Regions from separate parts of the Orenia marismortui DSM 5156 genome, predicted to be linked through region 2. Evidence: riboswitches for the same ligand, from Rfam matches in the RefSeq annotation. Region 2 holds a riboswitch; the other holds the start of a gene.
What was found. A riboswitch is a leader RNA that binds a small molecule or an ion and turns the genes downstream of it on or off. The one in region 2 is predicted to bind S-adenosylmethionine.

Region 1: it holds a riboswitch for S-adenosylmethionine, as region 2 does, so the genes downstream of both, OREMA_RS19185 (hypothetical protein) here and OREMA_RS0110615 (methionine ABC transporter ATP-binding protein) in region 2, are expected to answer to the same signal.

The regions. Positions count from the first base shown of each region.
Region 1 is NZ_KB900618.1:221,159-233,420, reverse strand. Features, by position in the region: gene OREMA_RS0107150 (AI-2E family transporter) at 1-1,001, shown strand, start outside; gene OREMA_RS0107145 (GerAB/ArcD/ProY family transporter) at 1,105-2,208, opposite strand; gene OREMA_RS0107140 (GGDEF domain-containing protein) at 2,458-4,104, shown strand; gene OREMA_RS0107135 (methylenetetrahydrofolate reductase) at 4,268-5,131, opposite strand; gene OREMA_RS0107130 (homocysteine S-methyltransferase family protein) at 5,195-7,612, opposite strand; gene OREMA_RS19185 (hypothetical protein) at 7,659-8,003, opposite strand; SAM riboswitch class I at 8,444-8,550, opposite strand; gene OREMA_RS0107115 (cytidine deaminase) at 8,788-9,189, shown strand; gene OREMA_RS0107110 (cation diffusion facilitator family transporter) at 9,608-10,498, shown strand; gene OREMA_RS0107105 (aspartyl-phosphate phosphatase Spo0E family protein) at 10,726-10,908, shown strand; gene OREMA_RS0107100 (DUF1540 domain-containing protein) at 11,006-11,281, shown strand; gene OREMA_RS0107095 (M15 family metallopeptidase) at 11,331-11,999, opposite strand.
Region 2 is NZ_KB900620.1:252,470-264,731, reverse strand. Features, by position in the region: gene OREMA_RS0110665 (NCS1 family nucleobase:cation symporter-1) at 1-1,237, shown strand, start outside; gene hydA (dihydropyrimidinase) at 1,309-2,676, shown strand; gene OREMA_RS0110655 (hypothetical protein) at 2,699-3,034, shown strand; gene preA (NAD-dependent dihydropyrimidine dehydrogenase subunit PreA) at 3,034-4,266, shown strand; gene OREMA_RS0110645 (iron-containing alcohol dehydrogenase) at 4,286-5,440, shown strand; gene OREMA_RS0110640 (pirin family protein) at 5,678-6,376, opposite strand; gene OREMA_RS17675 (ammonium transporter) at 6,481-7,737, opposite strand; gene OREMA_RS0110630 (P-II family nitrogen regulator) at 7,930-8,268, shown strand; gene OREMA_RS0110625 (M20 metallopeptidase family protein) at 8,459-9,646, shown strand; gene OREMA_RS0110620 (TIGR03905 family TSCPD domain-containing protein) at 9,715-9,954, shown strand; SAM riboswitch class I at 10,024-10,113, shown strand; SAM riboswitch class I at 10,325-10,412, shown strand; gene OREMA_RS0110615 (methionine ABC transporter ATP-binding protein) at 10,493-11,548, shown strand; gene OREMA_RS0110610 (methionine ABC transporter permease) at 11,520-12,191, shown strand.

The DNA.
Region 1 (12,262 bases), on a different contig from region 2:
CAGGACAAGTTCCTTATGTAATGAAGCCATTATCTACAGTCTTATCTTTAATTTTGCTACCATTACTATTAGGTGGTTTCTTATATTATTTATTGAGGCCTTTAGTTAGATGTTTTGTTAGCAAGTTAAAAAATAAGAATATCTCTATTTTAATTACTGTCTTGCTAGTTATTATTTTTTCTATTTTAGTTATTTATTTTGGAGGAAGTATAATTTATAGTGAAAGCAAAGAATTAATTAAGTATTATTCTCTTCATCAAGAGGCTATAAAAGAGAATATTAATCAGATAAGTAATTTAGGAAATGGAAAGCTTGATTTTTTAGATGATTTTAAGATTCAAAAAAGAATGGTTACTTTTATTCAAGGAGTTTTAGAGAAGCTTAGTAATTATAATTTCATGGGTGCTTTTTCATCATTAAAGCATTTTGGGATGATAATAATCTTAATTCCTTTTGTAGTGTTTTATTTACTTAAGGATGATGAAAAGATTTATCAATTAGTGATATCTTTCTTTTCTGGAGAGAGAAAAGAAGGATTGGAGAAGATATTAGCAGAGATTGATCAAGTTTTATCGGCATATATCGGCTCTCAATTAATTGTTGCTTTTATTTTAGGAATATTAATGTTTATAGGTTATATTAGTATTGCTTTGCCAAATCCTCTAGCATTAGCATTAATAGCTATGATCACTTCATTAATTCCAATTTTGGGACCAAGTATGGGAATATTACCAGCATTATTTATAGCTATAACAACTAGTCCTTTGATGATTATTAAATTATTTATTGTATTAGCAATAGCCCAATATCTAGAAGGAAATTTAATTAGACCTTTAGTGCAAGGAGAAAAATTGAATATTCATCCTTTAATTGTGCTGTTTGTAGTATTAATTTCGATCTTTATGTTTGGTATATTAGGGGCTTTATTTGCAGTACCTACTTATGCTGTAATACGAGTAATAATTAAAAATAGATCTTATTTGAAAAGGAGTAACAGATAATTAATAAGTAAATTATTATCCCTTCAAGAGTAGTTGTTGATTACTTTTGGAGGGATAATTGTATTTAATAAGTTTCCTTCTATTTTAGAGTACAAAATAGGTCTTATTTTCTAATTCTTTTAAGCCAAGCTATTATTAGCAGGAAAGTTGGTATAAGCATTTGAAAAGAAATATGAATATATTCCATAATTCTTTCAGTTCTTCTATCAAAGCTATTTATCCAGCTGTAAAACTCTACACCAGTAAAAGGAGCATAGTTGAATATTAATAAAAAAATTGAGAATATAGTATTAACCCAGATATTATTATGAAGATTTAATAGGCTATTGACTAATGATATACTACCAAATAAGAAAGGAGTCATCTTAAAAAATCCTAATAGAAATAGAACAATAACAATGATAACATCTATATTTTTCAAATAACCTATAGTAATCAATTGGCTTACTGCCATATTAGCTACGTTGGCTATAGCTGCCCAATTAACCCCTAAAACACCTATGATTATAATTAATGCAAAGGTGATAATTATTCCTCCTAGAGTCATAGCTAAGAATGAAATTTGTGAGATAGATTTTTTTATCTTTACATATTTCCAAATCATCAATAATAGAACCATATCTGCAAAAGGGAAGATTAAAAGTTCAGGTATAGCTGCATCAACTACTGTTGTTATCCCATTACCTAAAAAAGGTTGCAGGTTTTGAAAATTAACTATTCCAGAAGAGAAGATTAAAGAATAGATAATGATTATAAATAATATGAATAATGGAGCCATTAATCCAGCTAATCTAGCAATTACTTCAATTCCTAATGAGTTAATATAGAAAATGTTGATTAATAAGAGAATACTGATTGTTAATTTGGAAGTTTGTGGTAGGAGATAAAAACGAATAAACTCTACAAACATGCTAAAATTTAATAATGCTATGTAAAAGAAATAGATTGAATAAAAGATGACTAAAGTATAGGCAATAGGTTTTTCGACACTTTTAATAATTATTAGTGCTAAATTATCATTTGGAAAATAACTTTGTAATTTAAGATAGATCCATAATAAGATATAACTTAATAACATTGCTACTAATATAGAAACCCAGGCATCTTGCTTTGCGATATCTACCCCTAAAGCATAAAGTCCAGTATTGCCAATTACAAATAGAAGGGTGAGAGAGAATAATTCTATTTTTCCAATATTTTTTTTCACTTTATTTACACCTACTACTAATTTTATTCTTATAGCTATCTTTCCCTAACCTGATAGTAAATATATTTAGAGTTGAAATTAATCTTAAGTACAGGTGTTTGAAGTTTATCAATATTTTTTGAATCAATCTTTACTTTTGAAGAAAATTTTATATCTTTGTCAAAAAATAAGATTATTAAAGGGGATTTATTAATTATATAGAATTATTATATATACTATAACTATGTAAAATTATAAGGAGTAAGGATAATGGTAAATAATTTATTAAAGAAGAGTTTTAATATTTATCTAATAATTTCTTTAATATTGGTACTGATGATAATTGGAAATAACATTTATACTCACTATTTAATTAAAAATAATGAAGATAGTATGCTTATTTTATCTGGTTTCAAATCAATTAATGGGAGTGAAGGATTAAAGCATAGATATTTAAAAAAAGAAGATTCAAAATATTATACCTTTACCACAACTATAGCAGGAGATGAGTTTGATAAATTAAATGGTCAAGACTACAAATTTATTGCTTATCGCTTAACTGGAAATTGGTATAAGGTATATCTAAATAACATATTAATTGGTTCTGTAGGTGATATAGACACAGGTCAGAGTAATATTTGGAATTCATTATCGGTCTTTTCTATTGATAAAAAGTTAGTGAGAGAAGATAATAAGATAAGAATTGAGATTAATGGTGATTATGAAGTTGGACTATTGAATTTTCCTATTATAGTTAGCAATAGTTATTTAGGAAACAAAATTTTAACTTGCTTTAATTTTTTTACTGATAATTTTAATATATTTGTTATTGGAATTTTAGTTTCTGGTATTATAAGGTTATTAATTATTTATATCTTCGATAAAACCTTGGGCAAAGAATATCTATATTATTGTTTAGCTGGGATATCAATGTTAGTTGCTATTTTGAACCAGTTGACTATTATTCACTTGCCAATGTCTTTTATTAACTTTAAGCGCTTTATTATTATAGGCAATTCTTTGGCAGTATTCTTTATTTCCTTAGCTATTTATGAAAGATTTAAAAGGAAATATAATTTATTCTTAGCTTATATCTTATTGTTGATTTTATTTTTTTCTCTAATTGTATCTTCAGATATGATAGAGTTGAAAAAATATTTCTATATTATCAATATTTTGAGCTTAGTTAATGCTTTTGCCTGGTTATGTGCAATGGTAGAATATGTGAAAGACTCTTATGAGGTTAAAGCATTATTTATAGGAACAATTTTTGGTAGTTATGATATCATAAATAATCTAGTTTTAGATAATACTTTTTATGGTATGAGAATTGAGGTTTTCCGTTTTATTATTTTTGCGATGACAATTATTTTATTAATTGTGTTTCATTATGTAGAATTACATAAGAGAATAGAGGATGAAAAGAATAAATGTAAGTTGATGTATGAGAGAGCTATTAAGGATCAAATGACCGGTATCTATAATCATCAATATATTATTAATAAATTGGAAGAGACTAAAAAATTCTTTTCTTTGATTATGATTGATTTGGATAACTTTAAAGAGATAAATGATAATTATGGCCATCAGATGGGGGATTTTGTAATCAAATATGCAGCAGAAGAGATGAAAAAGAATATTAGAGCAGATGATCTATTAGGTAGATATGGTGGTGATGAATTCATTATTGTATTATTTGGTTGTGAAAGGGAAGCTGCTCATCATATTTCTGCTAGAATCAAACAGGATATTGAAAGTCCTCATTATAGTCCTGAGGGGATAAAATTAGAAGTAACAGCTTCTATTGGTATTTATAGTAGTTATGGAGATGATGATTGGAAAGATGCAATTAATAAGGCAGACCAGGCACTTTATTCTGCTAAAAGAGGTGGAAAATCAAAAATTAATACTTATTAATTAAATTGAAAAAAGCTATTAGTAGCTCGCTACTAATAGCTTTTTCTTTTTTTATTTCAAATTCAATTATAACTTAGTCATTTATGACTAGAACTTAAAAGTAAATATGATCTCATTCAATTTAATTTTTAATGATAAATTACTTTAAATAAAAAATAATACTCTATTTCACAATACCATCTATAACTTCTAATAATATATCTGATCTGCTAGCAGACATAATATGTATACCATCTATCTTAACATAGGCATCCTGAAGAAACTCTCTAGCAATCTTAATACCTTCATTTTCATCTTTATCTTTCATTCTTTCTAAAATAGAAGGGTCAATTTCGATACCTGGTACTTTATTAGCCAAATATTTAGCCATTGAATAACTAGTTAAAGGCAAGATACCAATTAAAATTGGAATGTTAAAATCTTTAGTTTTATCTAAGAATCTATCTAATAAATCCAGATCATAACAAGGTTGAGTTTGGATAAAATCTGCCCCAGCATCAATCTTTACTTTTAATCGTTCAATCTCTTTATCTAAATCTTCAGCTCCTAGATTAGCAGCAGTAGCAACTATTAAGTCTGTATTTCCTTTCAATTCATTATCATTGATATCAGAGCCAGCATTTAATTTCTGTACTGCTTTAATTAAGCTAATAGAGTTGCTATCAAAAACGGCTTTGGCTTGGGGATGATCACCTGCAGTAGGATCATCGCCAGTAATAGCTAGGATATTTTTAATGCCAAGTCTAGATGCTCCTAGTAGTTCTCCTTGTAAAGCGATAATATTCTTATCACGGCAGGTAATATGTGGAATAGTCTCTAGTCCAGTCTCTTCTTGAATTAAATGACTAGCAATAACTGAGCTAAGTTTCATTTTAGCCATAGGAGAATCACAGATATTTACTGCATCTACTTTTCCTTTTAATTCATCAGCCACTCTAAACATTTTACTACAATCTGTTCCTTTGGGTGGAGTCAACTCCCCTGTAATGACAAACTCCTTTTTCTTTAATTTATCTTTTAATAGCATATTTATCTACTCCCTTCTCAATACTCAATAATACACTTTATTTATATCTTTTTCTCTTTTCTTCTATAAGCCTAGTAATTTTTTTGCTGTTTTGACTGCTTCAACTGCATTAGAAGAATATTCTGCACCAATATTATCTGCATATTCTTTGGTTACTACAGCTCCACCAACCATAACTTTAATATTGGAGTTATTCTTCTTTAATTCTTCTGTGATTTCTTCCATTCTAGGCATAGTAGTAGTCATTAAAGCACTTAAACAGATGATATCAGCTTTTTTAGCTAGGGCGGTAGAGATAATAGTTTTGTTGCTTACATCTTTACCTAGATCAATAATCTCAAATCCATTATTCTGTAACATAACCTTAACAATATTCTTACCGATATCATGAACATCACCTTTGACTGTAGCTATAACAATCGTACCTAAATTTTCACTACTGCCTTCCTTAGCTAAGATAGGTTTTAACTTAGCAAAGGAATTTTGCATTGCTTCAGCTCCTAGCATTAGTTGGGGTAAAAAGTAGATCCCTTCATCATATTTATCTCCAACCTCTTGAATACCAGGAATTAAAGCTTGATTAATAATCTCTAAAGCAGTATATTTATCTAAGGCTGTTTCAATATTAGCGACAATATTGTCCTTATCACCATTTAGAACTTGGAGGTGGATTTGAGTTAGAATATCTATTTCTTTCTTATCATTATTAATTTCATCTTGCTTTTCTTTAATCTTATCTTCTTCTTTTTTTTGCCCATAAGTATTTAAATAGCGTTTACTACTAACATCACGATTTACTAAGATATCACTAGCTAGTAGAGTAGCTTTCATCTCTTCAACAGTCGGATCCAGAATAGGGGCATTAAGCCCTGCTTGAATAGCCATAGCTAAGAAGGCGGTATTAACCTTCTTTCTATCTGGTAATCCAAAGGAGATATTACTAACTCCTAATACAGCAGCAAGGCCCAATTCTTCTTTGATTAGACGAATTGCTTTTAGAGTTTCTTGAACACCTTCTTGTTGTGCACTTGCTGTTAGGGTCAGGGTATCGATTAATATATTCTCTCTTCTTATACCTAATTCTTCAGCTCGTTTAACTATTTTACGTGCCACCTTTAGTCTACCTTCAGCAGTTTTAGGGATTCCATTCTCATCTAGAGTTAATCCTAAAACAGCAGCTCCATATTTCTTAGCTAGAGGTAAGACAGTATTTAGACTATCTTCTTCACCATTAACTGAGTTAATTAAAGGTTTACCAACTACATTTTGTAGGGCAGTTTCTAAAACTTCTTGATTGGTAGTATCGATACAAATTGGCAAATTAACGAGATTTTGAACAGTAGTAACTGCTTTTTTCATAGTAGTTACTTGATCAATTTTAGGAACTCCGACATTGACATCAAGAATATCTGCTCCTGCATCAGCTTGTTTTTGGGCTTCTTGAGAAATAATTTTCATCTTAGATTCTTTTAATTCAGCAGATAACTCTTTACGTCCAGTTGGATTAATTCTTTCCCCAATAATTCTAGTAGGAAGGTGATCAGCAATAGCTACAGTTTTAGTCCTGCTAGCTAATTTAGTTGTTGCTATTCTAGTTCGTTTAACTGCTTTGAAATTCTTTGCTTTATCGGCTATTAACTTTATATATTCAGGTGTAGACCCACAGCAACCACCAATTATATTGATTCCTGCCTTAATAAATTTCTCAAGATAACTGGCCATTTCTTCAGCTTTCATAGGGAAGAGGGTGTTATTATCTTTATCTAAGATAGGTAAGCCTGCATTTGGTTCAACAGAAAGATATGTATCAGTATTTTGACCCATGATTTCAATAATCTTCAGTAAGCCCTCAGGCCCCATACTACAATTAGCCCCAATAACATCAACCCCAAGTCCTTCTAAGACTGTAATAGCAGTAATTGGATCTGTACCAGTCATTGTCTTTAAGCTATCTTCATAGGTCAAATGGCAGAGAATAGGTAAGTCAGTATTTTCCTTAACAGCTATAACAGCAGCTCTTGCTTCTTGTAAGTCTGTCATAGTTTCAATACTGATCAGATCTACACCAGCTTCTTCTAAAATTTTTGCTTGTTCAGCAAAGGCTTCATAAGCAACTTTAAAAGGAAGATCACCTATTGGTGCTATTAATTTGCCTGTAGGTCCCATGGAAGCTGCAATAATTGTGTCTTCTTCAGCTGCATCTTTAGCTAACTTTACAGCTTGACGGTTAATCTCTTCAACCTGATTACCTAAGCCATATTCCTCTAGTTTGATTCTACTTGCTCCAAAAGTATTGGTTTGAATAATATCACTACCAGCTTCAACATAACTACGATGTATCTCAGTTAAAATTGTGGGATTAGTTAAATTTAATTTTTCTGGACATTCACCAACTTCTAATCCTTTCTTATGTAATTGGGTTCCCATTGCACCATCTAAAACTAAAATTTCATCTTTTAATCTATCTAATAATCTACTCATCTACTATCTACTCCTTTCGATTTGGATGTTAGCTATTAACCAACATCTAATGGCTAGTGGCTAATTTATCATAAACACAAGTATCAAATTTACAGGAGGCACAGTGAAAATCACATTTTGCTTTATAAGAATTCTCATTAGTACCTAATCCAATGATGGCTGTAATAGATTTTTCTGGCTGTAAAATACAAGTTTTAGTAGCACTAATTCCTAATTTTTCACCATCAAGCACAGCTAATAGTTGAGGTTGAATATCTATTGCTAAATCACCATATCCTGGGCTATAACGCATTGTTTGGTGGGGGAGGTTTAATTCTTTGGACTTTTGAACAATTATCTGATTGATTTCATTAGCAACCTCTTCAGCAGCAATAGAAGCTATAGCATCCAAAATAGTTGCTGCTGCAAATTCTCCTTTTTCAAATAACTCTTTAACTTTATTTTCTAGGGAATTACCAATAGTTACACATAATAAAGCAACCTTTTCTTGTTTATCTAGTAAAGAAGTTATATCTTTACTTTGGAAGATTAATTTATCACCTAAATCAACTCTATTATCTTTTTTATTTAGTTTAAAATTGTTGATGATTTTATAAGCTCCCTGACAGTTTATTAAAGAGTAGGAGAGGTCAATTAAAGAGGAGATTAAAGTTTCAATTTTAGAATTTGAAATAGTACTTTCTCCATATCCTAATTGCCTTTTTACTTCTGATTTTGGTATTTTTATTGAAATATCTCTAATAATAATTTTGGCTTCCTCCTTTTATAAAGATTATAAAAATAAAAGAATCTCTTCGTAAGAGAAGAGATTCTAATTTATATTAAACCCTTCTCTTATCTTTCAGAAGATAAACTTCTGCAGGAATTGGCACCTTTCCCCAAATAGGGGTGGTTGCCGGGCTTCATCGGGCCTATCCCTCCACCACTCTCGATAAGAGTTATTTTATTATTTAATTTTATTTTAAATAAGTATAACATTAAATTTATATTTTGTCAAAAGATAAATTATTTTTAGGAATGACTGTGAAATAAGTGTATCTTTATATATATATGTATTATAAAAAATTTGAATTAGTCCTTTTAGATAATAGTATATTTTGATATACTAAAATAAAGTAATAGATTATAATTTTTTAAAAATAGTTGTTAGACGTCTAACTTGAAGGAGGGTTAAAATGAAAGAAGAATTAATTCAAAAGTTAGTTAAAGAAGCTAAAAAAGCAAGGGAAAATGCATATGTACCTTATTCAGAATTTAGGGTAGGAGCAGCAGTACTAACAAAGGATGGTAAAGTTCACACAGGATGTAATGTAGAAAATTCTTCTTATGGATTAAGTAATTGTGCTGAAAGAACGGCGATCTTTAAAGCTATATCTGAGGGAGAGATTGATTTTGAAGCTATTGCCATAGTAGCTGATACTGATAGAGCATGCCCACCTTGTGGAGCTTGTCGGCAAGTAATTGTTGAATTTGGTAAAGATATTGATGTGATCATGTCTAATTTAACAGGAGATATTATTATAAAAAAAGCTGATGATTTATTATGGGGATCTTTTTCCAATCAGGATTTAGGATAAATATAAAGAAAGTAATAAAGCCCAGTAGTTAATTTAAATTAACTACTGGGCTTTATTTTATTATTAAATCTTTAAATAGGACGAGTTATAATAGATATTTCAAAATTAAACTGTGATATTTGAAAATGATTATTATAATTATAATAAATTAGAAGAATTTTTTAATTTGATTAACATTTTTAACTAGAAGTGAATATAAATAAAGTGAAATTAGCTTAATGCAAGATTAGTTATTTATAAATGATTGTTGTGATATTAGTATAAAGAGACATTTTTAGGCTATAGGAGTTAGGTTATAGGGATTAGTAAGGTCTTCCTATCTCCTAACGCCTAACTACGAAACTGTCACTTTATCTATCAAATATTACATTTTTAGATTAGAACTTATGATTAATTTTTATTAAGAGAGGGGAAAGTTATGAACCCAGAAGAGAGGTATCAGAGCTGTAAAAAGGTTACTTTAGTTACTTTGATTGTTAACTTGCTATTATCGGTTGCAAAAGTAGCAATAGGAATTTTATTTTTTAGTCAAGCAATTATAGCCGATGGAATTCATTCTATTTCTGATGTGATATCAACTTTAGCAGTTTGGGTAGCAATTAGAATTTCTCGACAGCCAGCAGATAATGAACATCCCTATGGTCATGGAACAGTTGAGACTATTGCTGCTAAGTTTATAGGTATTATCTTGTTTTTAACCGGTCTAATTATTATTAAAGAGAGTATAATGACAATTCTTAAAGGAAATATAAGAGAGCCAGGTATATTAAATTTTTGGATAGCCTTTATTTCTATTTTGGCTAAAGAATGGATGTATAGATATACTTATCAGCAGGGGAAAAGCTTGAATAATAAAGCATTAATGGCTGATGCTTATCATCATCGTTCTGATGCTTTATCTTCAATTGCAGCATTAATTGGAGTAGTAGGGGCCAAAAGTGGTTATTTGATTGCTGATCCTATAGCTGGGTTGATAGTAGCCTTATTTATTATTCATATGGGTTACGAAATATTTATGGAGGCTATTGATGATTTAATGAATAAAGTAGATGATGAGTTATATCAACAGATTAGAGAAGTAGTTTCTACTCAAGCAGAGGTAATTGCTATCAGAGATTTGAGAGTTAGAAATCATGGACCAGATCTTTTTGTGGATTTGAGAATTGTTATTAACGATGAACTTTCAGTTGTAGAAGGTCATAGTATATCACGTGAAGTAGAAAGTAGGATAAAAAGAGAATTAGATATTGTTGAAGAGATATTAATTCATATTGATCCACTGAGTGTTCATAAGAAACTTAGCTTATAAAATATTTATTATTATATTTGATTTGCTAAAAAGAACTAAAATAAAATATAATATGAGTAGTTGCGACATTTTTTAACTTAGATTAAAGGTATATTAAAGCAAAAGAAGAAATAAATATAATAAAGGTATTTTTTTACTACATTTATTTATATAGTCAAATTTTAAATTAAAAAATATATAGAATTTTATAAGTTGGGAAGACTAATTAGCTATTGGGGGCAGAAAAAATGATAGACATCAGCAAGGAAATTAATGCTAAAATAGAAAAATTACGACAAGAGATGGTAGCAGCCAGATTAAAATATAACAGCAGTGATCATCCTAAGGTAATAAAGTTAAGTTTAGAGTTAGATAACTTAATTAATATATATACAAAGTTTTATGATTCAGGATTATATTTTTATTCTTAGTTAATTCTAAAACTTTCTTTTTAAAAAAAGAATATTTTACTAGTATCTTTTAAATACTAATAAAGTATTATATATAGACAAAAAAGGGGAGTTATTAATGGGGAAAAAAATACACGTTCACTGTACAGTAGATAATTGTCAATGGTGGGCTGAGAATAATCTATGTGTAGCAGAAAAAATATTAGTGGTAAGTGATGATTTTGCTAAAAAGCTACCAAATGAGGTTGATGTAGAACAGACCAATCAAATAGTCGATGATTTAGGACTATCACCAGTGAATGAATGTTATGAAAGCTGCTGTAAAACTTTTGTCCCACGTGATAAATATCAAAGGGGAATGGGAGCGACTGAATATAATAAAGTAGAAGTATAAGCTGACAGTTTATTGTCAGCTTTTTATCATATGATTTTAAATGAGATTATTAACTATAAAGATAGTTTTCTAATGTTGAATCTTTATTTGCTATTGCAAGAGCATGTTCTACTCCTACATATCTTAAATGCCAAGGCTCATATTGATATCCGGTAATCTCTTCTTTATCTTTAGGATATCTAATTATAAAACCATATGTTGGAGCATTCTTTTGTAGCCATCTTCCTTCTTTAGTTTCTCCAAACTCTTCAATTAATTTATAGTTTATTTTTGGACTAGAAACATCAATTGCTAATCCAGTTTGATGTTCACTATGTCCAGCATGAGCGCTATATTTATTAGCTGCTGTGACACCATCTTTTTTAGCATTATAGGCAAAGATATCTTTTTGACGCTGATAAGATCTATATGCAGAAACTCCTACAATATCAATCTTATCTTTTTTAGCTTGGGCAAATAATCTTTCTATTGCTCTTGCAGCAATCTTTTTCATCTGTTTTTTTGGTAGGTTTTCATTAAAGGAGAAAGGAATATTAGGAATAACAAGATCATCAGGGATAAATCCCTCAGTTAATCCCTGTTCTTTATTTACTAGTATTAAGGGGCTTGAAGGATCTTTTATTTCTAAGTCATTCTGCTTAGGATTTTTGGAGTTTCTTTTTTTATTCTTTGAATCAAGAAGCAGCTTATCTTTATTGGAATTTTTATCTTTTGCCAAAGTAAATTTACTAGGCTTTAAACCGCTGTAACCATCAACTAACAAAAGCAATAATATTAGAAATAATAACTTTTTCTTAATTTTCTTTCCCTCCTTTTGATTTTATTGAAAGATAATTTTTATTTAATTTAAAATAACAATTCCACTAACTATTGTATGTAAAAATCAAAGTTATTTGCAAGCATTGTTTATTAGTAATATATGTATTGATTTATATATTTGCTAATTTTTTTGTTTGATTTGGATAAACTTTAGATATCAGA
Region 2 (12,262 bases):
GCAGTTAAACTCTCATGCTGGAACTAAATATGGAATTCCTTATCCTGTATTTGCTCGCTTAAGTTTTGGGATTAAAGGAGCTAATATTGCGGCAATGGCCAGAGGTTTAATTGGAGCTGGTTGGTTTGGGATTCAGACTTGGATTGGTGGAGGAGCTTTAAATAGTGTTTTAGCAGCTTTAAGTCCAAGTTGGGCAAGTTGGTCAGGTGGAATTTGGGTTTCCTTTCTAATCTTTTGGGCTTTAAACGTTTGGATTGCCTATAAAGGTCCTGAAACTATTAAGTTTATGGAATCTTGGGGTGCACCAATTTTAGGCTTCTTATCATTAAGTTTAATGGCTTGGGCTTATTTTAGTGTAAAATCTCATGGGCATGGAGTAATGGAAATTTTAAATATGCCAGCAAGTTATGGCCAAGGAGAATTTTGGAAGATATTCTTAGGTGGGCTAACTGCTAATATAGCTTTCTGGTCAACTTTAGCATTAAATATTCCTGATTTCAGTCGTTATGCTAAAAGTCAAAAAGATCAATTTATGGGTCAATTATTGGGATTACCAATGACTATGGCAGCATTTGCTTTTGTAGGAGTATTTGTAACAGGAGCTACTGGAATTATTTTTAATGAATTTATTTGGGATCCAGTAGCAGTTATTGCTAAAATAGGGAGTCCTGCTGCTGCTATTTTTGGAGCAGTTGGGGTTGTAGTAGCTACTTTAACTACTAATATAGCTGCTAATGTAGTAGCAACCGCTAATGATATCTCTAACTTAAAACCTGATAAGATTTCTTTTAGTACTGGTGCTTTAATTACAGGGGTTTTAGGAATGGTTATTATGCCATGGAAGTTATTATCTAGTGCAGGAGCTTATATATTTGGTTGGTTAGGAACTTATGGTATTTTATTAGCTCCATTAGCTGGGATTTATATTGCTGATTATTATATCTACCGCAATAAACAGATTCATGTAGAAGATTTATTTAAAGGTGAAAGTAGCCGATATTGGTATCAAAATGGTTATAATAAAAAGGCGCTTCAGGTTTGGGTCTTGTGTGCTGCTCCAGCGATAGTAGGTAAATTTATCAGTAGTTTAGGATTTTTAGCTGAGAATGGTTGGATTATAGGGTTTATATTGTCTATTGTTGTATATCCGCTGATGATGAGAGAAGAAGAGAATTCAGTCTTATCAGAGGATGAGAATATGATGATTACTGAATTTTCAGCAGAGGAAGCAATTTAGATTTTAATGCTGGTCAAAATATTTTGACCAGCATTAAATAATTGATAATACTTCTAAAAGGAGTGGTATAGATGAGTTTATTAATTAAGAATGGAACTATTATTACTGCTACTGATACATTTAAAGCAGATTTATTAATAGAAGGGGAAAAGATTATAAGTATTGGAAAAGATCTAACAATAGAACAAGGAGAAATTATTGATGCTACAGATCAATATATTTTGCCAGGAGCTATAGATGTTCATACCCATTTAGAGATGCCCTTTGGAGGAACAGTCTCTGCTGATAGTTATGAAGCAGGAACTAGAGCAGCTGCTTGTGGTGGTGTGACTACAGTCTTTGATTTTGCTATCCAAAATGAAGGACAAGGTTTGATAGAAACGATTAATAAGCGAGATAAGTTATGTGCTCCTCAGGCTTGTGTAGATTATGCTTTTCATGTTGCAATAACTGATTTAAGAGCAGAAGTTTTAGGGGAATTAGAGGATGCTGTAGCTTATGGAGTCCCTAGTTTTAAAGCTTTTATGGCTTATAAGAAGGCAGGATTAATGATAGATGATGCTGTTTTGGCAGATTTATTAGAAAAATCAAAAGAGGTCAGAGCTTTAATTGGGGTTCATGCTGAAAATGCTGACTTAGTTGAAAGTAGAACTGAAAAATTTTTAGCAGAAGGAAAGACTTCGGCGTGGTATCATTATTTAAGTCGGCCAGAATTTGTAGAAGCAGAGGCCAATAAGCGAGCAATCCATTTAGCTAAATCCTTAGATGCTCCTATATATATTGTTCATCTGGCTAATGCAGAAGGGATGGATGAAGTCACCAAAGCTAGAGATGAAGGTTATGAAATTTATGCTGAAACCTGTCCTCAATATTTACATTTTACTAAAGAGGTCTATAAACGAGAAGATGGAAGAAATTTTGTCTGTTCACCACCTATGAAAAGCCAAGAGAGCCAAGCTGCTCTTTGGGAAGGGATTAAAAGAGGCGATATCTCTGTAGTGGCTACAGATCATTGCCCATTCCAGAGTGAAGAGAAGGATTGGGGTGAGGATGATTTTTCTAAGATTCCAAATGGATGTATGGGTGTAGAAAATTTATATCCTTATATGCTAAGTGAGGCTAATAAAGGCAGAATCTCTTTTAATAAGGTTGTTGAATTATGTTCAAGCAATCCAGCTAGAATTTTTGGTTGTGCGCCTGATAAAGGAACTATTGCCCCAGGAGCAGATGCAGATTTAGTTATTTATGATCCTAAGCAAGAATTTACTATTACTCAAGATAAGATGCATTCTGATGTTGACCATACTATCTGGGAAGGTCTACAATTAAAAGGTTATCCAAGGATGACTTTTTCTAGAGGTAGATTGGTATTTAAAGAAGGAAAATTTTTAGGAGAAGCTGGATGGGGTAACTTTATTAAGCGGAGTTTGGATAAATAGTCTATTAAGGGAGGGAAGTGCAATGGCAAAGAATCGAGAATTAACTCTAGATTTAGCTATTCAAGAGGCTGCTAGATGTCTATTATGTTATGATGCTCCTTGTTCTAAGGCTTGCCCTGGCAATCTTGACCCTGCCAGAAATATTCGTTCCTTACGTTTTAACAATTTGGCTGGTGCAGAAGATAGGTTAGAGGAAGCTAAATTATTGGGCAAAACTTGTTCTAGCAGTTGCAATAATAATAAATATTGTGAAAAGGCTTGTGTTAGAGGGAAATTGGATAGTGCAATTAAGATTAAAAATTTACAGCAATTTATCTTGGCTTCAAGCTTAACAGATTTGAAAGTAGGTGTGGGATAATGATTAATAAAGATTTATCAATAGAGTTTTGTGGTGTTAAAACAGAAAACCCCTTCTTTTTGGCCTCTGCACCTATTGCGAGTAATTATCAGATGATTGCTAAAGCTTTAGAAACTGGTTGGGGTGGTGTTGTATTTAAGACGGTGGGGCTATTTGTAGCAGATGAGGTTTCCCCTCGCTTTGATCATGTAAAAAAAGAAGGAACTCCCTTTTTGGGTTTTAAGAATTTAGAACAGATCTCAGAATATCCTTTAGAGAAGAATTTAGAGGAGATGAATAGGATTAAAAAGTCTTTTCCAGATAAAGTCTTGATTGCTTCTATCATGGCTGAAGAAGATCGGGATTGGACTAAATTGGCTAAATTAGTTACACAAGCTGGGGCAGATATTATAGAATGTAATTTTTCTTGCCCGCAAATGACCTCTGATAAGATGGGAGCTGATGTTGGACAGAATCCAGATTTGGTCAAATCCTATACTGCGGCTGTTAAACAGGGGAGTGATTTGCCGATTTTAGCCAAGATGACCCCTAATTTAGGGAGTATGATTCCTCCAGCCTTAGCGGCTATGGGTGGCGGAGCAACAGGTTTAGCGGCTATTAATACAATTAAAAGTATTACTAGAATTGATTTTGATAATCATATACCTTTACCAATAGTTAATGGTAAATCAGCAGTTTCTGGTTATTCGGGCAAGGCAGTTAAACCTATAGCCTTGAGATTTATCCATGAATTGGCCAGTTATCCTGATTTAAAGAAAGTACCAATCAGTGGGATTGGTGGAATTGAAAACTGGCAAGATGCCTTGGAATTTATTTTATTGGGTTCTAGTAATCTTCAGGTCTGTACAGCGGTAATGCAGTATGGATATCGGATTATAGAAGATATGATTAGTGGCTTGAGCCATTACATGGAGAAAAAGGGCTTTTCTAAATTAGATCAATTGGTCGGATTAGCTTTAGATAATGTAGTTTCAGCTGATAAGTTAGACCGTGATTTTATTATTTATCCTCAGATATCCAAAGAGAAATGTATTGGTTGTGGTCGTTGCTATATCTCTTGTGAAGATGGGGGGCATCAGGCGATTATTTGGTCTAAAACTAGAAGACCAACTGTTATTGAAGATAAATGTGTAGGTTGTCATCTATGCTCTCAAGTCTGCCCTGCGGAAGCTATTGGATATGGAGAAGTTGAATTTAAAGAAGGAAGAGAAAGAAAGTCCATAATTATATAATTTAAAAAGGATGATGATAATGAGTGCAAATATATTTTTAGCTCCACCAAGTATCTTTTATGGCACAGGAGCTATAATGGAAGCAAGTGATAAATTAGCAAGTTTAGGTAAAAAAGCTTTAATAGTCAGTGGTAAGTCTGCTGTTAGATTAGACTATGTTAAGCAGGTTACTGATATATTAGAACAGAGCAATATAGAATCTGTGGTTTATGATAATATAGATGCAGAACCAGATGATGGTCATGTTAGCAAGGGGGTTGAATTTTATCAGAGCAATTCCTGTGACTTTTTAATTGCGATCGGTGGAGGAAGCCCACTTGATGCTGCCAAAGCAATTGGGCTAATGTTGACTAACTCTGGTCAAATTAGTGATTATATGGGCCTTGGCAAGGTAAAAGAAGCGATTCCTCCATTAGTAGCTATCCCAACAACGGCTGGTACTGGTTCTGAAGTAACTCAATATACAATTATTAATGATATAAGTAATGATGTTAAGATGTTAATTGGAAGTCCATATTTGATTCCTAAAGTAGCTATTGTTGATCCTTTATTAACTGTCTCAGTACCAAGTGGGGTTACTGCTGCTACAGGAATAGATGCTTTAACCCATGCAATTGAAGGTTATACCTCTATTAAGAATCAACCTTTAACTGACAATTTAGCTTTATCAGCGATTAGTAGAATTGCCAATAATTTAAGGGTAGCTTGTAGTGAAGGTGATAATCAAGAGGCTCGTACAGAAATGATTTTAGCAGCAATGGAAGCTGGGATGGTTATTAATAACTCTTCTGTAACTTTAGTTCATGGGATGTCAAGACCTATTGGAGCTTTATTCCATGTTCCTCATGGGGTATCAAATGCTCTTTTATTAGGTGAATGTTTAGATTATGCTAAAGAAGGTCATCTAGAGAGGTTTTCTCAAGTAGCTAAAGCGATGGGAGTTAGTGATAAAGGTTCTGATTTAGAATTGGCTACAGCAGGTATAGAGGAGATTAAAAATCTTTGTGCTGATATTGGAATTCCTGATATTTTAGATTTAGGAATAGATAAAGAAGAATTTTTAGCTCAATTAGATAAGATGGCTAATGATGCCTTAGCCAGTGGTAGTCCGGCCAATACTTATTGCCAGCCTACTAAATCTGATATAATTGAAATTTATAAACAATTACTTTAGTTTATAAATCGTTAAACTTTTTAGCTGTAAAAGCAAATTGAGTAATGTAGGAGTAAATTACTTAGTTGTAACAAAATTAGAATTTCTTTTCATGGTATATACCATGAAAAGAAATTTGGTAGAAGTATAGAGGAGTAGCTTGAAAGTTTTTTTAGTCGCAGAGGTGGTCTTATTTTTAAAATAGATAGGAAATAAGTCTTTGGCCATTTAGCTAAAAACTTATTTCAACTATAATTATTAAATCATATCTATTAAAATAATCTCTGCGCTATACTTTGTAGTTAAATTTATTTGAGAAGAATCTTTTATTTGTACAGAATCCCCTTTTGCTAAATCATAGTTATCATTTAAATCTAAAGAGCCCTTAATAACAAATAGGTAAACTTTATGATTATCTTTTAAGGTATAGGATAACTCTTTGTTGCTTTCTAAGTTGGCTAGATAGATATCTACATCCTGATTTATACTTAAAGTACCTTCTCGGTTATTTCCGGAGATGATTGGGAGTAGGTTATTTAGTTGAGCATCTTTGCCAAAGTCTTTCTCTTCCCAGTTAGGCTTTATATTCTTGTCTTTAGATTCAAACCAAAGTTGAAGAAAATGAACTTCTTCATCTTCAGAGTAGTTATACTCTGTATGCTCAACCCCGCTACCAGCTGTTATTCTCTGAACCCCACCAGTATTTACTACTCCGACATTTCCAAGGCTATCTTCATGCCCTAATCTTCCTTGGATTACATAGCTTACAATCTCCATATTGCTATGAGGATGCATATCAAATCCTTCACCTGCTTTAATAATATCATCATTAAAAGCTTTTAATGCACCGAAACCTTGATCATTATCTTTGTCTTTTGGAAATGGAAAGCCTAATTTACATTCGATCCAATCTCTTTTAATTGTATAGCGCTTATTAGATGGAATTACTTTTATCATAATATTCTCCTCCATATAATTATACTAAAGTCGTCCTTTCTGAACTATGGAGAACTAGGTGTCAGAAAAAGACGACTTTGCTTGTTTTTTTATAGTTTAATCTATTAAACTGCGTTTAAATTATTTTCTTTATAACTATCTAATGAATTTACTACCCCTAAGCTCTCTTCGGGATAAGCTTCTAAAGAGTGGGTTGATAAATCTGAACCAAGTTCTTCTTGGGAAGCAGACATTCTAAAGCCAATAGTCTTGTCAATAGCATAATATACTATAAATCCTCCTGCTAAAGCTACAATTGCTGCAGATATAGTTCCTATTAGTTGAGAGGTGAAACTTAATCCTCCCATACCTCCAAAGATCTTATGAGTGAAGATTCCAGAAGCAATTCCACCCCAACTTCCTACTAAGCCATGTAATACAAAAACGCCTAAAACATCATCTATTTTAAATACTTCTGTTTCTATAGTAAAGCCTTTTACAAAGATAATTGAAGCTATTCCTCCAACGACAAAAGCAGCTAATGGATGATATAAGTTAGAACCTGCACAGACAGCAACTAAACCAGCTAAGGCACCATTGTGAATAAAGACAGGGTCATTTTTGGAGATGATTAGGGCGGTTATTATTCCACCAACCATGGCAAATAAAGAGTTAATTGCTACTAAGCCTGATATATCACCTAAATTTTGAGCACTCATTACATTAAATCCAAACCAACCTACAGCTAAAATCCAGCTTCCTAAAGCTAAAAAAGGTACATTGCTAATTGGAATAGGATGACTTTTTTCTTTACTATATCTTCCTTTTCTTGGTCCTAAGATTAAGATAGCTGGTAATGCAAGCCAACCTCCAAAGGAATGGACAACAACAGACCCAGCATAATCACTAAACTCAGTACCACCGATAGATTTGATGAAACTTTGAAACATTGTAGAATTTTGTCCCCAAATCAATGATTCAAAGAAAGGGTATAAGACTCCAGCAAAGACAGCTCCTGCGATAACTTGAGGCCAGAATTTTGCTCTTTCTGCAATCCCTCCTGAGATGATTGCAGGAATACAAGCTGCAAAAGTTAACAAAAAGAAGAATCTTACTAAATTAAATCCCATATCAACACTCATTAATTCACCAGCGGGTTTAATAAAATTTATACCATAAGCTATTGGAAAACCGATTAAGAAGTATACAACTGTTGAAACTGCCCAATCAGTTAATATTTTTACTAAGGCGTTTATTTGGTTTTTTCTTCTGACAGAGCCTACTTCTAAAAAGGCAAAACCAGCATGCATTGCAAATATCATTATTGCTCCTAATAATAAAAATAACACATTACTACTTTTGATCAAACTATTTAAGTTCATTTGAATTACTCCTTTGTTTATTTTATTTTAACTATAAATAATTATAAGCAACCTTACAATTAATGTCAAGTATTTTTACATAAACTTTACGCAAACTTCACGTTGGTTATTTTCTTTCTATCCTAGAGGTGATTATTTTCTGTTGTAGAAATATTATTCTAATGAGAGTATAGATTAAAGGAGGAATTATTAATGAGAAAGATAGAAGCAATAATCAAACCATCAAAATTAAATCTAGTCAAAGATGCATTAAATAAGATAGGAATAAAAGGGATGACTGTAACACAAGCTAAAGGTTTTGGAAGACAAAAAGGTAAAAAAGAGATTATCAGAGGTGCTGAGTATGAGGTTGATTTTTTATCTAAGGTCAAATTAGAGGTTGTCTGTAAAGAGGAAGATGTAGAGAAGATATTAGATGTTATTATTAGCAATGCTAAAACTGGTGAAATTGGGGATGGGAAGATATTTATTTATCCAGTTGAAGAGGTTGTTAGAATTAGAACTGGTGAAAGAGGAGAAACTGCGATATAAATATTATAATATTTATACCCAGACATATTTACAATGATATTATCAATACTTTGACTAAACAGCTAATTGTGTTAATTAACACAATTAGCTGTTTTTTTAGCATAAATACTTTATTTTAACCCTAAACTAAAAACTTAGAAACACAATTTAGACATCACTAAATATAATGAGAAAAAGAGGTGATATCTTTATGCTAAAGATGAAAGAGGAAGCTTTAAAGATAAAGGAGGAAATTATTAAAATTAGGCGACAGATTCATTCTAATCCAGAACTGGGATTTGAAGAATGGCAGACTTCAAAGTTAGTATCAGCTTATTTAAATTCTTTAGGATTGGAAGTTCAAGAAGGAATAGCTAAAACTGGGGTTGTAGGCTTCCTAGAAGGTAATAATAGGAATAAAGTTTTAGCAATTAGAGCCGATATGGATGCTTTGCCAATTCAGGAACAGAATGAATTTAAATATAAATCTCGGAATAAAGGAAAGATGCATGCTTGTGGTCATGATGCTCATACGGCAATGGTGTTAGGAGTGGCTAAATTATTAAGCAAGTTTAAAGCTGAACTAGAAGGGAGTGTTAAATTCATCTTCCAACCCAATGAAGAGCAATCTAAAATCCCTGGTGGAGCAGATACAATGATTGAAGAAGGAGTCTTAGAAAATCCCAGAGTTGAAGCTATATTGGGTATTCATGTTAATCCTCAAATTGAAGTAGGTTCTGTTGGCATTAAAGAAGGTTCAATTATGGCAGCTACAGATAAATTTAAAATAATAGTTAAGGGAGAAGGTGGGCATGGAGCAGCTCCCCATGAAACCATAGATGCTATAATTATAGCTGCTGATATAGTACAGAATCTACAAGCTATAGTAAGTAGGAGGATTAGCCCAGTAGAACCAGTAGTTTTAACTATAGGCAAGGTTTGCGGTGGTGAAAGCTATAATGTTATTGCTGATGAGATTGAGATAGAAGGAACAGTACGAACCGTTAATCCTGAAATTAGAGAGCAAATTCCTATGTTAATGGAGCAAACTATTGATGGGGTTACAGATATCTTTGGTGGTGATTATAGATTTGATTATCAATTTGGTCATTCTGTTTTGAATAATGATAGAGAACTGACTAATTTAGTAACTGAAGTGAGCAAAATAATAATTGGAGAAGAGAAGTCGATCATATTAAAAAACCCTTTAATGGCTGGAGAAGACTTTGCTAGTTATACTAAGGAGGTTCCTGGTTTTTTCTTGCATCTTGGAGTTAAGAATTCAGAGAGAAAGATATATCCTTGGCATCATTCGAAATTTAACCTTGATGAGGAGGCATTACCTCTAGGGATAGCTATTTTAACTCAGTCAGCAATTCAATATTTTAAGAATGTTTGATATTAGTTGATTTATATTTCGAATTTTTGATATAATTTAATAAGTTAATAATTAGGGAGGTTATAAATATGAAAGTTTTTAAAACTAGTGGAGTTTGTGCTAGAGAGATTAGATTTAAAATTAATGATAAAAATATTATTGAAAAAGTAAGCTTTATAGGTGGATGTAATGGAAATCAATCTGCTATTTCAGCTTTGGTAGAAGGACAGACAGTTAAGGAGGTAGCTAATAAGTTAGCAGGAATTGAATGTCGCAATGGAACGTCTTGTCCTGATCAGCTAAGTAAGGCATTAAAAAAATTGGCATAAATAAATTCGACTAAATCGGTTGACAAATAGATGTTTAGCTGATATTATACTAATAACTTAAATAAGTAACTCTTATCGAGAGAGGTGGAGGGACCGGCCCGATGAAACCCAGCAACCCCCCTGTTACAGGGAAAGGTGCTAATTCCTGATAGATAAGAGAAGACGGTAAAACTTCTTCTCTTATAAGAGAAGAAGTTTTTTATATTTAAGTAGCTTATCTTTGAATATATTTTTAAGTCTGAAAAAATAAAATTTAATTAAAAAAGTATTAGTAACGAAAAAGAAATAGTAGATAAGAAATTTTATCTTCTAAATTGCTTACTCATCACTCGTTACTGTTATCCAATCTTAAATTGAATGACTATATAGGTTCTTATCAAGAGAGGTGGAGGGACTGGCCCGATGAAACCCGGCAACCGCCCATTAAGGGAAAGGTGCTAATTCCTGATAGATAAGGAAGGAGATTAAAAATAAAACCCCCTCTTTTCTATCAGCTGAGAAGAGGGGAATTATTTTAATAAGGAGAGTAGGAAGTATTATGATTAAGATTAATAATTTAACAAAGATTTATCATAGCAAAGATAAGGAAGTAGTTGCTTTTGATAATATTAATCTAGAGATAGGTAAAGGGGAAATCTTTGGAGTAATTGGACCAAGTGGTGCGGGAAAAAGTACTTTAATTCGTTGTCTTAACTTACTAGAGAAGCCAACATCAGGAGAGGTTATTGTAGATGGTCAAGATATAACTAAATTAAGCACTTTAAAATTAAGAGAGGCAAGAAAAGAGATGGGAATGATCTTCCAAAGATTTAATCTGCTTAAATCAAGAACAGTAGCAGATAATGTTGCTTTCCCCCTAGAGATTACAGGGAAGAATAAAGGTGAAATTTCTACTAAAGTAAAAGAATTATTAGAGCTAGTTGGTCTTGCTGATAAAGCGGATAATTATCCTAGTCAATTAAGTGGGGGGCAACAGCAGAGGGTAGGAATTGCTAGAGCTTTAGCAAATGATCCTAAGGTGCTGCTTTGTGATGAGGCTACTTCAGCCTTAGATCCAGAAACAACCCACTCTATATTAGAGTTATTAGAAGAAATTAATGAAAAGTTAGGTATTACTATAGTTATAATCACTCATGAGATGGAAGTTATTAAGGAAATATGTACTAAGGTAGCTGTCTTAGATAAAGGTAAGCTAGCTGAGCAAGGTGATGTAATTGATATCTTTACTAAACCACAAGCAGAAGTTACTAAGAGGTTTATTCAAAGGATTATTAATGCTAATATACCTGAAGAACTATTATCGAGGGTAACTGTTGCCAATCCAGATAAGGGTAGATTGGTTAAGGTATCCTTTATTGGCGAATCAGCAGGAAAGCCCATGGTTTCAGAGTTGGTTCATAACTTTGCAATTGATGCTAATATACTCTATGGTAATATAGATAAAATTCAAGGAACACCTTTTGGGACTTTGATTATTGAGTTAACCTGTGAAGATTCATCATTAATAGAAAAAGGTATTAAATATTTGATTGAAGAGCTAGGAGTTAGGGTGGAGGTGATTGAGGATGAAAGAAGTGTTGTCTCTGCTGATTAAAGACAGTGGACTATTATGGGAAGGAATTTTACAGACATCATATATGGTTTCAATCTCAATGCTATTAGGTGCTTTATTTGGAATTCCTTTAGGTGTAGGAGTAGTTGTTACAGAAGAAGGTAATATTCTAGAAAATAAATCTATAAACTTTATATTAAGTACCTTTATAAATATTACCCGTTCTATTCCATTTATTATCCTGATGGTAGCTCTAATTCCCTTTACTAGAATTATAGTAGGGACTTCAATAGGAACTTCAGCAGCAGTAGTTTCATTGACTATTGGAGCTGTACCTTTTATCGGAAGAATTGTAGAAGGAGCATTAAAAGAAGTTGATGGTGGAGTGATAGAAGCTGCTCAAGCAATGGGGGCAAATCCTTGGGAGATTATAACTAAGGTACTATTACCAGAAGCTTTACCATCTTTAGTTTTAGGATTGACGATTACTGCTATCAGTTTGATCGGTTATTCGGCTATAGCAGGTGCTATTGGAGCAGGAGGTTTAGGAGATATAGCAATCCGTTATGGATACCATCGTTTCCAAACTGATATTATGCTTAAAACTGTTGTTTTATTAGTTATTATAGTTCAAATTATTCAAAATTTAGGAACTTATCTGGCCAGAAAATTAGATCATAGTTAAGACAAATTGACAATGTACAATTGATAATCTACAATTAATCTCTAGAAAATTAGTAGTTAATGTTTTTAATT